Regions from separate parts of the Streptomyces sp. NPDC051907 genome, predicted to be linked through region 2. Evidence: riboswitches for the same ligand, from Rfam matches in the RefSeq annotation. Region 2 holds a riboswitch; each other region holds the start of a gene.
What was found. A riboswitch is a leader RNA that binds a small molecule or an ion and turns the genes downstream of it on or off. The one in region 2 is predicted to bind thiamine pyrophosphate.
Positions count from the first base shown of each region.

Region 1 (4,758 bases), on a different contig from region 2:
CTGAAAATGCTCAGCCCCACGCCCTCCTTCGCCGAGACCCTCCTCACGGCGGGCTGGTTCTTCGGAGCGGTCACGGCGGCGGGCATACTCGTCGCCGCGATAGGGCTGCTGCTCACCGCCCTGCGCAACGGCGCGACCCAGGTACCGGCCGCCGACAGCCTCTCGGGCGAGCTGCCCGACGAGCTCGCCCGCGCCAAGGAGGCCTGGCGGCACGCCCTGTTGGAGCGCGGCATGCTGCCGTTTCTGCGGGCAGCGCTGGCGGACCCCAGCGCCGACCCGTCGTCCACGGCTCCGCCGCGCCATGTGAGCCGGATCCCGAAGGTCGGCTACAGCGGCCCGGACTACTCCAGCCCGAGCGAGGGCTCGACGGCCGGCCAGCGGCCCACGTTCACCAGCCCGGACTTCACCAGCCCCGACTTCGGCGGCCCCGAGCACCAGCCGGAGTGACCCGACCGAACAGGCCGTTTCACCGACGGTCCGTTCGCCGACAGGCCGGTCACCGACGCGCCGTTCACGGACGCGCTGCTGACCGACGGGCCGTTGAGCGGCGGGCCATCGACCGGCGCGCGGCCCAGGGGCCATGCGGGCTGCCGAGGCGCCGATCGACCCGGAAGTCGTCGGCGACGCTGCGGGCGCGTCCGCAAGCCGCCTGCCCGCGCGGGCGGGCGGGCGGATGGGCGGCGAGGCCCCGTTCGGGCTGAGGCCTCGGCGCCACCCGCTGTTCGTCAGCCGACGGCACCCGGCACGCAGCAGCACACGGCGAAGGACGTCCCGCGCCCCGCCGACGTCGACGCATGCCGATGCCGACGCACGCCGGCGGCGACGCTCGTCAGCGCCCCCTGGCGTCAGTCCGCCATGGGCAGGTAGACGCGGTTGCCGCTCGCCGCGAACTCCCGCGACTTCTCCAGCATCCCCGCCTCGACCTCCGCCTCCGAAGCCGATACCGCCAGGTCAGGGGCGAACTGCTCGGTGATGCTCCGGCTGATCTTCATCGAGCAGAACTTCGGGCCGCACATCGAGCAGAAGTGCGCCGTCTTCGCGGGCTCCGCCGGGAGCGTCTCGTCGTGGAACTCCCGTGCCGTGTCCGGGTCGAGGGCCAGGTTGAACTGGTCCTCCCACCGGAACTCAAAGCGCGCGTCCGACAGCGCGTCGTCCCACTCCTGCGCCCCGGGGTGCCCCTTGGCCAGGTCCGCCGCATGCGCGGCGATCTTGTAGGTGATGACGCCGGTCTTCACATCGTCGCGGTTGGGCAGGCCCAGGTGCTCCTTGGGCGTGACGTAGCAGAGCATGGCCGTGCCCCACCAGGCGATCATCGCCGCCCCGATGCCGGAGGTGATGTGGTCATACGCCGGGGCCACGTCCGTGGTGAGCGGGCCGAGCGTATAGAAGGGGGCCTCCTCGCAGATCTCCTGCTGGAGGTCGATGTTCTCCTTGATCTTGTGCATCGGGACGTGACCGGGTCCTTCGATCATCGTCTGCACATGGAAACGCTTGGCGATCGTGTTGAGTTCCCCGAGCGTGCGCAACTCCGCGAACTGCGCCTCGTCGTTGGCGTCGGCGATCGAGCCGGGCCGCAGACCGTCGCCGAGGGAGTACGTCACGTCGTACGAGGCGAGGATCTCGCAGAGCTCCTCGAAGTTCTCGTACAGGAACGACTCCTTGTGGTGCGCCAGGCACCAGGCCGCCATGATCGAGCCGCCGCGCGAGACGATGCCGGTCTTGCGGCGCGCGGTCAGCGGGACGTAGCGCAGCAGCACGCCGGCGTGGACCGTCATGTAGTCGACGCCCTGCTCGGCCTGCTCGATGACCGTGTCCTTGTAGATCTCCCAGGTCAGCTCCTCGGCCCGGCCGTCGACCTTCTCGAGAGCCTGGTAGAGCGGCACGGTGCCGATCGGCACGGGGGAGTTGCGCAGCACCCACTCGCGGGTGGTGTGGATGTTGCGGCCGGTGGAGAGGTCCATGACGGTGTCCGCGCCCCAGCGCGTCGCCCAGGTCATCTTCTCGACCTCCTCCTCGATGGAGGAGGTGACCGCGGAGTTGCCGATGTTGGCGTTGACCTTCACCAGGAACCGCTTGCCGATGATCATCGGCTCGATCTCCGGGTGGTTCACATTCGCCGGCAGCACCGCCCGGCCTGCGGCGATCTCCTCGCGCACGACCTCGGGGGAGACGTTCTCGCGGATCGCGACGTACTCCATCTCCGGGGTGATCTCGCCCCGGCGGGCGTACGCGAGCTGGGTCACCGCCTGCCCGTCGCGGCCACGGCGGGGCTGGCGCGGACGGCCGGGGAAGACCGCGTCGAGATTGCGCAGCCCGCCGCGCGGCGAGGTGTGCTTGATGCCGTCGTCCTCGGGGCGGACCGGACGGCCCGCGTACTCCTCGGTGTCGCCGCGACCGATGATCCAGTTCTCGCGCAGCGGGGCCAGACCGCGCCGGACGTCGGTCTCGACGTTCGGGTCGGTGTACGGGCCGGACGTGTCGTACAGCGTCACGTCCTTGCCATTGGTGAGGTGCACCTGCCGGACCGGCACCTGGAGGTCGGGGCGCGAGCCTTGGACGTAGCCCTTGTGCCAGCCGGGCGTCCTCTCGCCCTCGTCGCTCTGATTCGAGGCAGGCGTGCGTGCATCCTGAACGGTCATGAGACCTACTCCCTACGCCGGCATTACCCGGTAACAGGTTCGGCGGTCGACGCAGCGGCTTCCATACGGCTCGTACGGAGGTCAGCGCCCTCTCAGCCCGGTGCTCCGAGCTCCCGCGTGTGCAAAGGTGCCCCCACGCTAGCGTCATCTTTGGCGTGCTGAACAGTAGGGCCCCTTCCGTTCTTGCGATGATCTGTCGGTGACCGCTTCCCCGCCGCCCCCGCCCCAGCCGCCCCAGCAGCCTGGCCACGGGCACACCGATGGCCATGGCCACTCGCATAGCCATGGCCCTGCCGCACCGGTCTCCCAGCACCTCCGCAAGGTCATCGCGGCGGTGCTGATTCCTTTCGCCACGGCGGTCGTCGTCGGCCTCGTCGTGCTCTGGCCGGGCGGCGCGCCCGCGCACGAGCGGACCGGCGTCGGCTTCGACCGGCAGACCGAGCAGGGCAGAGTCGTGCAGGTCGAGAAGATCGACTGCAAGGACGTGAACGCCGCCCAGCCGCCGCCGACCGGCGGCGGCTCCACGCCGCAGGGGCGCGAGGCGGTCAACGCCCGGCAGGCCGACTGCGGAAAGGCGACGATCGAGGTCACCACCGGCAAGGACAAGGGGCGGACCTTCATCGAGGTCGTCCAGCCGGACGCGCCACGGCAGTTGAAGGAGGGCCAGGGCGTGGTGGTGGCCTACGCGCCCGACGCGCCCCGCGATCTCCAGTACTCGGTGACCGATGTGGACCGCGAGTTCCCCATGGCGCTGCTGGCAGGGATCTTCGCGCTCGCGGTGGTGCTGGTGGGGCGGATGCGAGGGGTGATGGCGCTGATCGCGCTGGCTCTCTCGTTCGCCGTGCTGACCCTGTTCATCCTGCCCGCGATCCTGCAGGGCTCGAATCCGCTGATCGTCGCGGTGGTCGGGGCGAGCGCCATCATGCTGATCGCGCTCTATCTGTGCCACGGCCTGTCCGCCCGCACCTCCGTGGCGGTCCTCGGCACGCTGATCTCGCTGCTGCTGATCGGCCTGCTCGGCTCGCTCTTCATCGGCTGGGCCAGCCTGAGCGGCAACACGGACGACAACACCGGGCTGATCCACGGGCTCTTCCCGAACATCGACATGAGCGGCCTGCTGCTGGCCGGGGTCATCATCGGCTCGCTCGGCGTGCTCGACGACGTGACGGTGACGCAGACGTCCGCGGTGTGGGAGCTGCACCAGGCCAACCCGGAGATGGGTCCCCGCGGCCTGTACCGGGCGGGGATCCGGATCGGCCGCGACCACATCGCCTCCGTCGTCAACACGCTCGTACTCGCGTACGCGGGCGCGGCGTTGCCGCTTCTGCTGCTGTTCTCCATCGCGCAGAGCAGCGTGGGGACGGTGGCCACCAGCGAGCTCGTGGCGGAGGAGATCGTACGGACCCTGATCGGGTCGATCGGCCTGGTCGCGTCGGTGCCGGTGACCACGGTGCTCGCGGCGCTGGTCGTCTCGGCGGACCGGCCGGCGGCAGCGGGAGCGGGAGCGGGGGGCTCGGCGCCTGTACGGACCGGCAAGGGGCGTCGTCGTAAGAAGTAGGCCGCTATGAGGACGACGAGGGCTATCAGGGCTACGAGGGCTCTATAGCGTGCGCGGGAGATACAGAGGCTCCCAGAAGCCGACGGCGCACCGGGCGCACGCGTCGAACGCGACGGGCGTCAGAAGCCAAGAGGCCAGGACGGCAAGGCGGCAGCACAGCAGACGGGCGAGGCGGCTGGGCGGCGGGCGGGTCCGGTCGTCGCACGGCGCGGATCGGCAGCGAATCAGAAGCGGATCGGAACAGGACGCGGACAGAAGCTGTCAGCCCGCGTTCTCCTCCGCGAGGATGCGACCGAGCGCCTCCTCCAGATTCCCCTCGAACTCTCCGAGCGTGCGCTCCTGCCCCAGCGGCACCAGCTTGTCGGTGCGGTCGAGGAAGGCCACCAGGGGCGCCGCGCTCGCTCTGAACAGCGCACGGTCGCCGCCGACCTGAAGCCGGATGGTGACGTCGGACAGCCCTTCGGGCGCGATCGGCGCGATGCGCACATCGCCGTCCCCGCTCGGCGCGTTGATGCCGTCGAGCAGCAGCTCTCGGCCGAACGCCCAGGTCACAGGGGCGTC
Region 1 covers NZ_JBFAYB010000014.1:33,050-37,807, reverse strand. Annotated here, with positions in the region: gene AB0M39_RS11265 (hypothetical protein) at 1-447, shown strand, start outside; gene thiC (phosphomethylpyrimidine synthase ThiC) at 846-2,639, opposite strand; TPP riboswitch at 2,632-2,766, opposite strand; gene AB0M39_RS11255 (YibE/F family protein) at 2,839-4,197, shown strand; gene AB0M39_RS11250 (SsgA family sporulation/cell division regulator) at 4,459-4,758, opposite strand, start outside.
Region 1: it holds a riboswitch for thiamine pyrophosphate, as region 2 does, so the genes downstream of both, thiC (phosphomethylpyrimidine synthase ThiC) here and AB0M39_RS17370 (thiamine ABC transporter substrate-binding protein) in region 2, are expected to answer to the same signal.

Region 2 (4,758 bases):
GACCGCCGCAAGGAGTACATCAAGGTCGCCAAGACCAAGGCCGAGGACTCCAAGATCTCGATCCGCTCCGTGCGCCGCAAGGCCAAGGAGACCATCGACAAGCTGATCAAGGACGGCGAGGTCGGCGAGGACGAGGGCCGCCGCGGCGAGAAGGAGCTCGACGACACCACCGCGAAGTACGTGGCGCAGGTGGACGAGCTCCTGAAGCACAAGGAAGCCGAGCTGCTCGAGGTCTGATGAACGACTCTTCGTGGGGGGCCCCGCCGAGAGCCGGTTTCTGGGGACCGCCCGACCAGGGGCCTGCCCCGGCGGGTCCCGCATACGATGGGCATGAGGCACAGCAGACTCGGCCCATGCCCATCGTGCCGGACTTTCCCGACGCAGGTAGAGACGCCGATGAACCGAGTGACGGCGACGACCGAAACGACCGCGACCAGGGGGCTGCTCGGCTGAGCGGCCCCCTGTTCCGGGATGAGATGCCCCAGGAGCCCATGGCAACCCCGCCGCCGGCGGCCCCCGAGCCGCCGCAGAAGAAGCGGGCCGGCCGCGACCTGCGAGCAGCCATAGGGGTCGGCGTAGGGCTCGGTGCGGTCATCGTCGCATCGCTCTTCATCGTCAAGGCGGTGTTCGTCGGCGTTATCGCGGTCGCCGTGGTGGTCGGGCTCTGGGAGCTCACCTCGCGGCTCGACGAGCGCAAGCAGATCAAGGCGCCGCTGGTACCGCTCGCGGTCGGCGGCGCGGCGATGGTCGTGGCCGGCTATGTGCGCGGGGCCGAGGGCGCGTGGGTCGCTATGGCGCTCACGGCGCTCGCCGTGCTGGTCTGGCGGATGACCGAGCCGCCCGAGGGCTATCTGAAGGACGTCACGGCGGGCGTCTTCGCGGCGTTCTACGTCCCCTTCCTGGCGACGTTCGTCGCCATGATGCTCACGGCGGACGACGGCTCATGGCGGGTGCTGACCTTCCTGGTGCTGACGGTGGTCAGCGACACCGGCGCGTACGCCGTCGGCTGGCGCTTCGGCAAGCACAAGCTCGCCCCCCGCATCAGCCCCGGCAAGACCCGCGAGGGCCTGCTCGGCGCGGTGGCGTTCGCCATGGCGGCGGGCGCGCTGTGCATGGAGTTCCTCATCGACGACGGCGCCTGGTGGCAGGGCCTGCTGCTCGGCCTCGCCGTGGCGGTCAGCGCGACGCTCGGCGACCTGGGCGAGTCCATGATCAAGCGGGACCTCGGCATCAAGGACATGGGCACGCTCCTGCCGGGCCACGGCGGGATCATGGACCGGCTGGACTCGCTGCTGCCGACGGCGCCGGTGGTGTGGCTGCTGATGGTGGTCTTCGTCGGCACGGGCTGATCCGGCACGCTGTCGCGAAGCCCTCTACCAGCGTCTCTGCCGGTAGAGGGCTTCTTGGCTTCCCCAGGACGAGTCACCGGGGAAGCCCCGCGGGCAACATCGGCGACCCCATGGGCTCGTTCCGGCCAGTGCGGATGAGGGCTTGGCCACGCCCGCGCAGCCGGCAGCCGAGCCGGCTCGGCTTGGCCGCATCGGGCGTCCGGCCCGCTGGCCAGCCAGAACCGCTCCGGGGCTGGGCCCACTGCCGGCCCCTCGAGAACGGCCGGCCCGCCCGGACGCCCACCCCGCCGGACCGCAGCCCCAGGCCACGAGAATCCTTCTGCGACACTGGTACCACCATGCCCAAGCCCGGAGAACTCACTTTCGTCGCGCCCCGCGGAGCCAAGAAGCCGCCGCGGCACCTCGCCGACCTCACGCCCGCCGAGCGCAAGGACGCCGTCGCCGCGATCGGCGAGAAGCCGTTCCGCGCCAAGCAGCTGTCGCAGCACTACTTCGCGCGGTACGCCCACGACCCGGCCCAGTGGACCGACATCCCCGCGGCCTCGCGCGAGAAGCTCGCCTCCGAGCTGCTTCCCGACCTGATGTCCGTCGTCCGGCACATCTCGTGCGACGACGACACCACCCGCAAGACCCTGTGGCGGCTGCACGACGGCACGCTCGTCGAGTCCGTGCTGATGCGCTACCCGGACCGGGTCACCATGTGCATCTCCTCGCAGGCCGGCTGCGGGATGAACTGCCCGTTCTGCGCCACCGGGCAGGCCGGGCTCGACCGCAATCTGTCCACCGCCGAGATCGTGCACCAGATCGTCGACGGCATGCGCGCCCTGCGCGACGGCGAGGTCCCCGGCGGGCCCGCCAGGCTCTCCAACATCGTCTTCATGGGAATGGGCGAGCCGCTCGCCAACTACAAGCGGGTCGTCGGCTCCATCCGCCGGCTCACCGACCCCGAGCCGGACGGCCTCGGGCTCTCCCAGCGCGGGATCACCGTCTCGACCGTCGGTCTGGTCCCGGCGATGCTGCGGTTCGCCGACGAGGGCTTCAAGTGCCGTCTCGCCGTCTCGCTGCACGCCCCGGACGACGAGCTGCGCGACACCCTGGTCCCCGTCAACACCCGCTGGAAGGTCCGCGAGGTCCTGGACGCCGCGTGGGAGTACGCCGAGAAGTCCGGCCGCCGGATCTCCATCGAGTACGCGCTGATCAGGGACATCAACGACCAGGCCTGGCGAGGCGACCTGCTGGGCCGGCTGCTCAAGGGCAAGAGGGTCCATGTGAACCTCATCCCGCTCAACCCCACGCCGGGGTCGAAGTGGACCGCCTCGCGGCCCGAGGACGAGAAGGCCTTCGTGGAGGCCATCGCCGCGCACGGAGTGCCGGTCACCGTCCGTGACACCCGTGGCCAGGAGATCGACGGAGCGTGCGGTCAGCTGGCCGCTTCGGAGAGGTAGGGCCCATGTAATCTGGGCTCGAACATCTGCATATTCCGACAGGGGAGCGCCACAGCGCTGAGAGTGCGGCACAGCTCTGAAAGAGCACTGGTCGCAGACCCTCTGAACCTTGCCCAGGTCATTCTGGGTAGGAAGTTCGGTCACCACTCAAGCTGTTGCGCCCTGCTCACTTCCGTGAGCAGGGCCGCGTCTCTTCCTGGTCACTCCAGGAGGAATCTCAGTGAGCAGTACCAAGAAGATCGTCGGCGCCGCGCTGGCCGCGGCGCTGGGCGTGAGCACGCTCGCCGCCTGCGGAGGCGAGTCCAAGGACTCGTCGGACGCCGGCTCCTCGACGAAGTCCAAGACCGTGACCCTGGTCAGCCACGAGTCCTTCGCCGCCTCCCCCGCCGTGCTGAAGGCCTTCACCAAGGAGACCGGCTACACGGTCAGGGTCCTCGAGAGCGGGGACGCCGGCGAAGCCCTCAACAAGGAGATCCTCACCAAGGGCTCTCCGCAGGGCGACGTCTTCTTCGGCGTCGACAACACCCTGCTCTCGCGCGCCCTCGACAACGACCTGTTCACGTCGTACGAGGCCAAGGGCCTGGACCAGGTCGCCGACGCGGCTCAGCTGGACAGGGGACAGCACCGCGTCACGCCCGTCGACACCGGCGACGTCTGCGTCAACTACGACAAGAAGTACTTCGCCGACAAGAAGCTCGCACCGCCGAAGACCTTCGACGACCTGGCCGAGCCCGCCTACAAGGACCTGCTCGTCGTCGAGAACGCCGCGACCTCCTCGCCCGGCCTCGGCTTCCTGCTCGGCTCCGTCGCCGCCTACGGAGACGACGGCTGGGAGGGCTACTGGCAGAAGCTCAAGGACAACGGCGTCAAGGTCGTCGACGGCTGGGAGCAGGCGTACAACGAGGAGTTCTCCGGCTCCGCCGGCGGCAAGAAGGCCAAGGGGGACCGCCCGCTGGTCGTCTCCTACGCCTCCAGCCCGCCGGTCGAGGTCCTCTACTCCGAGCCGCAGCCGGCCGAGGCGCCCACGGGCGTCGCCACCGGCACATGCTTCCGCCAGACCGAGTTCGCGGGCCTGCTCAAGGGCGCGAAGAACGAGGAGGGCGGCAAGGCGCTGCTGGACTTCCTGGTGAGCAAGCAGTTCCAGGAGGACATGCCGCTGAACATGTTCGTCAACCCGGTGCTCAAGGACGCGAAGCTGCCCGCGCTGTTCGCCAAGCACGGCGTGGTCGTCGACCAGCCGGAGACCGTGGACCCGGAGAAGATCGCCAAGAACCGTGAGCAGTGGATCCAGTCATGGTCCTCGCTCGTCCTGAAGTAACGAAGTCCCCCCGAGGGACGAGATCCCCGCGCGGGAGCGCGGCGCGGCTCGGGCTGATGGCCGGGCCCGTCGCGTTCTTCGCGGTCTTCTTCGCCTACCCCGTCACGGCGATCGTCGCCCGCGGCCTCCAGATCGACGGGGTATGGCAGTTCGGCCGGATCGGCGAGGTGCTCGGCCGCTCCGACATCCTGCACGTCCTGTGGTTCACCGCCTGGCAGGCGCTCGCCTCGACCGCGCTCACCCTCCTGATCGCCCTGCCCGGCGCGTACGTCTTCGCCCGGCTGGAGTTCCCCGGCAAGCAGCTGCTGCGGGCGGTGGTCACCGTGCCGTTCGTCCTGCCGACCGTCGTCGTCGGCACGGCGTTCCTCGCGCTGCTCGGGCGCGGCGGGCTGCTCGACGAGATGTGGGGCGTACGGCTGGACACCACGGTGTGGGCGATCCTGCTCGCCCACGTCTTCTTCAACTACGCCGTCGTCGTACGGACCGTGGGCGGCCTGTGGTCGCAGCTCGACCCACGTCAGGAGGAGGCCGCCCGCGTGCTGGGCGCCGGGCGCCTGGCGGCCTGGCGGCGGGTGACGCTGCCCGCGCTCGGGCCCTCCGTGGCCGCCGCCGCCCTGATGGTCTTCCTCTTCACCTTCACCTCCTT
Region 2 covers NZ_JBFAYB010000028.1:36,361-41,118, forward strand. Annotated here, with positions in the region: gene frr (ribosome recycling factor) at 1-237, shown strand, start outside; gene AB0M39_RS17360 (phosphatidate cytidylyltransferase) at 237-1,349, shown strand; gene rlmN (23S rRNA (adenine(2503)-C(2))-methyltransferase RlmN) at 1,688-2,794, shown strand; TPP riboswitch at 2,825-2,946, shown strand; gene AB0M39_RS17370 (thiamine ABC transporter substrate-binding protein) at 3,015-4,112, shown strand; gene AB0M39_RS17375 (iron ABC transporter permease) at 4,169-4,758, shown strand, end outside.

Region 3 (4,758 bases), on a different contig from region 2:
CCGCGGTGTAGCGCACGAGGTCCAGTCCCGGGGCGTGCCGTCCGGGCTTGGTCGGGGTGGGCCAGCAGGGGCCGGTGCAGAAGTAGTCCACGCCGGGCTCGGCCGCGGCCGCGGCGGCCTCGGACTCGGCGTGCGTGGAGCGGCCGATCACCACGTCGTCCCCGAGGATCGCGCGGGCCGCCGGGACGGGCAGATCGCCCTGGCCCAGGTGCAGCACATCGGCGCCGACGGCGTGCGCCACGTCCGCGCGGTCGTTCACCGCGAGCAGCTTGCCGTGGCGGCGGCAGGCGTCGGCGAAGACCTCCAGATGCTCCAGCTCCTCGCCCGCCTCCATGCCCTTGTCGCGCAGCTGCACGACGTCGACCCCGGAGCCGAGGACGGCGTCGAGGAACGCGGCGAGGTCTCCCTGCCGCTTGCGCGCGTCCGTGCAGAGGTAGAGCCGGGCGTCGGAGAACGCGGCGCGGGCCGTGGACATGGGCAATTCCCCCGTTGGGTCGGCGGTGTGCGGGCAGGGGCCAGGCAGCCCCGGCACGCACACCGCAGCTGGCGGCGTCCCTGGTGTCCAGGGACGCCGGAGTGTCCAGGGTGCTCAGGCCCCTGGGAACGTCGGAATCTCTGAGGACGTCAGACGGCGAGCGCCTGAGCCCGGCGCTTCACCTCCGTGCCGCGATTCTCGCCCAGCGCCTGCGCGGGCGTGCCCGGCAGGGTCGGGTCGGGGGTGAAGAGCCACTCGAGCATCTCTTCGTCGGTGAAGCCGTCGTCCCTCAGAAGGGTCAGGGTCCCGGCGAGGCCCTTGACCACCTTGTCGCCGTCGATGAAGGCGGCAGGCACCTGAAGCGCCCGGTTCTCACCGCGGCGCACGGCGATCAGCTGGCCCTCCTTGACCAGCTGCCGTACGCGTGTCACCTCGACATCGAGCATTTCCGCGATGTCGGGAAGGTAGAGCCAGGCGGGGACGAGAGCATCGGTTTTTGCGTCAATCTCGGTCACAGGACAAGCGTGCCATCCCGGACTGACAGTGGGTAGCCGGGCCTACAGAGCTGCGGCCTTCAGAGGGACGGCCGGGTCGGCGGCGCGCTCGGGATCGAGCCGCGCCCCGGACTGGATGAGCTTGCGGCCCTGCGCCAGGTCACGGGCCCGCCCCACGGCCAGCAGCGCCACCAGGACGCCCTCCCGCAGCCAGAGCACCGACCACGCCTCGCCGGCGGAGTCGCCGCGCCACACGGTCGTGTCGGCGGCCGCGTGATGGCCCGCGTACTGCACGAACCGGCCGAACTGCTCCGACCAGAAGTAGGGCACCGGGTCGTACGCCTCCGAGGTCCCGCCGTCGCCCGCGACGATGTCGGCGGCGACCGTGCGCGGCCCCTGGAGGGCGTTGTCCCAGTGGTGCACGAGCAGCCGCTCGCCATAGCGGCCGGAGGGGAAGGAGGCGCAGTCCCCCACCGCGTACACGTCGGGCTGCGAGGTGCGCAGATGATCGTCCGCCGTGATTGCGCCGTCCGGGCCCAGCTCGACGCCGGAGCCGGCCAGCCACGCGGTCGCGGGCCGCGCGCCGATGCCGACGACCACCGCGCCGGCGGGGAGCTGCCGGCCGTCCGCGAGGAGCACCGCGCCGGGCTCGACGTCGGCCACGCGCGCGTGGGTGAGCAGTTCGACGCCGTACTCGGCGTACCAGTCGGCCATCGGGGCGGCGACCTCCGCGGGCAGGGCGCCGGCCAGCGGGCGCTCCTCGGCCTCGACCACGGTGACCGCGCAGCCCGCCTCGCGGGCGGCCGTGGCGAACTCCGCGCCGATCCACCCCGCGCCGACGACCACCACGTCGTGCTGCTCGGCGAGGACGGGCCGCAGCCGCGCGGCGTCGTCGACCGTGCGCAGCAGATGGACGCCGGGGACGCCCTCGGAGCCTCGCAGGGTGATCGGCTCCGCGCCGGTGGCGATGACCAGGACGTCGTACGGGACGGGGCCGGCCTCGGTGTCCAGCTCGTGGGCCGCGGGGCGGACGCCGGTCACCTCGCAGCCGAGCCGCAGCTCGACGTCGAGGTCCTCGAAGTCGACCTCGAAGGCGGAGTCCTCGGCCTTGCCGAGCAGGATCGCCTTGGAGAGCGGGGGCCTGTCGTACGGCTGATGGGGCTCGGCGCCGATCAGCGTGACCGGTCCGGTGAAGCCCTTCTCCCGCAGGGCCACCGCGGTCTGGACGCCGGCCATGCCCGCGCCGACGACCACGATCCGCCGCGTCCCGGGCGCGGCGGCGCCCTGCTCCGCCGCCGGGTCGGACTGCCGGCCCTGTGCCGGGTCGGTCCGCCGCTCCGACGCCTCGGCCCGCCAGTCCGGCGCCGGGTCGGTCCGCTGCTCTGTCTCCTGCTGCCGCTCGCTCACCCGATCACCTTACGCATCTGACGATCCGTCAGGAAGGGAGTTCCTCCACGACGCTGGTCCCGCTGCCCTCCTGAGACTCCCACTCCCAGCTCTCCTCAAGGCGCACGCGCCCGTCCGCCAGCTCGACGACCGTGGACACGCAGTGCCCCGAGGACGTCCCGCCGTCCGTCTTCAACTGGACATAACGGAAGTCCAGCCGGTCGCCCTCCCGCGTCCCGACGAGGTGTCCGCGGACCACGTCGCCGCCCTCGTACTCGGCCCAGATCCTCCCCTGTGCCTCGTGGTACGCGAACCGGGTCCGCGTGCCCACCTGGCCCGGAGCCTGGTCGGCGACCGGGGAGAGTACGAGTCCGTCGAGCGACTTCGCCACAGCGGCTGCTCCCTTACTGACAGTTGGGGCCTGGGGTTAGGGTGGCCACCGTAAAGCACTCGCGGGAGCCCGGACGCACCGGGCTGAGAGGGAGGCTGGGCGGCCTCCGACCGTACGAACCTGATCCGGGTCATGCCGGCGAAGGGAGGGGCTGGACGCCCATGCCTCGTACCGAAGACTCATCCGAAGACTCATCCGACGTCCTCGTCGTCGGGGGCGGAATCATCGGCCTGGTCACGGCCTGGCGGGCGGCGCAGCGCGGACTGCGCGTCACCGTCGCCGATCCGGAGCCGGGCGGCGGAGCGGCTCAGGTCGCGGCCGGCATGCTCGCCGCCGTCACCGAGCTCCACTACGGCGAGCAGACGCTCCTCGGCCTCAACCTGGAGTCCGCGCGGCGCTACCCCGCCTTCGTCGCCGAGCTGGAGGAGGCGAGCGGCGAGCCGGTCGGCTACCGCGCCTGCGGCACCCTCGCCGTCGCGCTCGACTCCGACGACCGCGCTCACCTGCGGGAGCTGCACGCACTCCAGCGCCGGTCCGGGCTGGAGTCGGAGTGGCTGACCGGCCGCGAGTGCCGTCGCCTGGAGCCGATGCTCGCGCCCGGCGTACGCGGCGGGCTACGGGTGGACGGCGACCACCAGGTCGACCCGCGGCGGCTGGCGAAGGCGCTGACGGTGGCGTGCGAGCGGGCCGGGGTGCAGTTCCGCCACGGCTGGGCCGAGCGGCTCTCGGTGGTACGGGACCGCGCCGCGGGCGTGGTGCTGACCGACGGAACGCAGCTCGCAGCGGACCAGGTGGTCCTGGCGGGCGGCTCGCTCAGCGGCCGGCTGGGCGGGGTGCCCGACGCCGTGCTGCCGCCGGTACGGCCGGTGAAGGGGCAGGTGCTGCGGCTGACCGTGCCGCGCGCGTACGCGCCCTTCCTGTCGCGGACCGTACGGGCCGTGGTGCGCGGCAGCCATGTCTATCTGGTGCCGCGCGAGAACGGCGAGCTGGTCGTGGGCGCGACCAGCGAGGAGCTCGGCTGGGACACCACGGTCACCGCGGGCGGGGTGTACGAGCTGCTGCGCGACGCGCACGAGCTGGTGCCCGGCATCACCGAGCTGCCCCTGACCGAGACCCGCGCCGGGCTGCGGCCCGGCTCCCCCGACAACGCCCCGCTGCTGGGCCCGACCACGCTGCCCGGCCTGCACCTGGCCACCGGGCACTACCGCAACGGCGTCCTGCTCACCCCTCTCACCGGCGACGTCATGGCGCACGCGCTGGTCGCCGGCGAGCTCCCGGACGAGGCCCGCCCCTTCACTCCCCGCCGCTTCTCCCCCGTACGTCAGGAGCAGCTCGTATGACCGTGTCAGTGACTCGTATGACCGTGTCAGTGAACGGAGAGCCACGCGACGTCGCGGCCGGCACGACGCTGGACACGCTGGTCGCCACGCTCACCGCGGCGCCCTCCGGGGTCGCCGCCGCCCTCAACGAGACCGTCGTCCCGCGCAGCCAGTGGGCCGGCGCCCGGCTCGGCGACGGCGACCGGGTCGAGGTCCTCACCGCAGTGCAGGGAGGCTGATCAGCCATGGCCGACGACCGTTTCGTCCTGGGCGGCACGGAGTTCTCGTCCCGTCTGATCATGGGCACGGGCGGGGCGCCAAGCCTCGACGTGCTGGAACGCTCCCTCGTCGCGAGCGGCGCCGAGCTCACCACCGTCGCGATGCGCCGCGTCGACCCGACCGTGCGGGGCTCCGTGCTCTCCGTCCTGGAGAGGCTGAACATCCGCCTCCTGCCCAACACCGCGGGCTGCTTCACCGCCGGGGAGGCCGTCCTCACCGCCCGCCTCGCGCGCGAGGCGCTCGGCACGGACTGGGTCAAGCTCGAGGTCGTCGCGGACGAGCGCACGCTGCTGCCCGATCCGATCGAGCTGCTGGACGCGGCGGAGACCCTGGTCGACGAGGGGTTCACCGTCCTTCCGTATACGAACGACGACCCGGTGCTCGCCCGGAAGCTGGAGGACGTGGGCTGTGCGG
Region 3 covers NZ_JBFAYB010000026.1:13,411-18,168, forward strand. Annotated here, with positions in the region: gene thiE (thiamine phosphate synthase) at 1-475, opposite strand, end outside; gene AB0M39_RS16480 (Rv2175c family DNA-binding protein) at 625-990, opposite strand; gene AB0M39_RS16485 (FAD-dependent oxidoreductase) at 1,033-2,205, opposite strand; gene AB0M39_RS16490 (hypothetical protein) at 2,405-2,746, opposite strand; TPP riboswitch at 2,798-2,910, shown strand; gene thiO (glycine oxidase ThiO) at 2,908-4,086, shown strand; gene thiS (sulfur carrier protein ThiS) at 4,104-4,304, shown strand; gene AB0M39_RS16505 (thiazole synthase) at 4,311-4,758, shown strand, end outside.
Region 3: it holds a riboswitch for thiamine pyrophosphate, as region 2 does, so the genes downstream of both, thiO (glycine oxidase ThiO) here and AB0M39_RS17370 (thiamine ABC transporter substrate-binding protein) in region 2, are expected to answer to the same signal.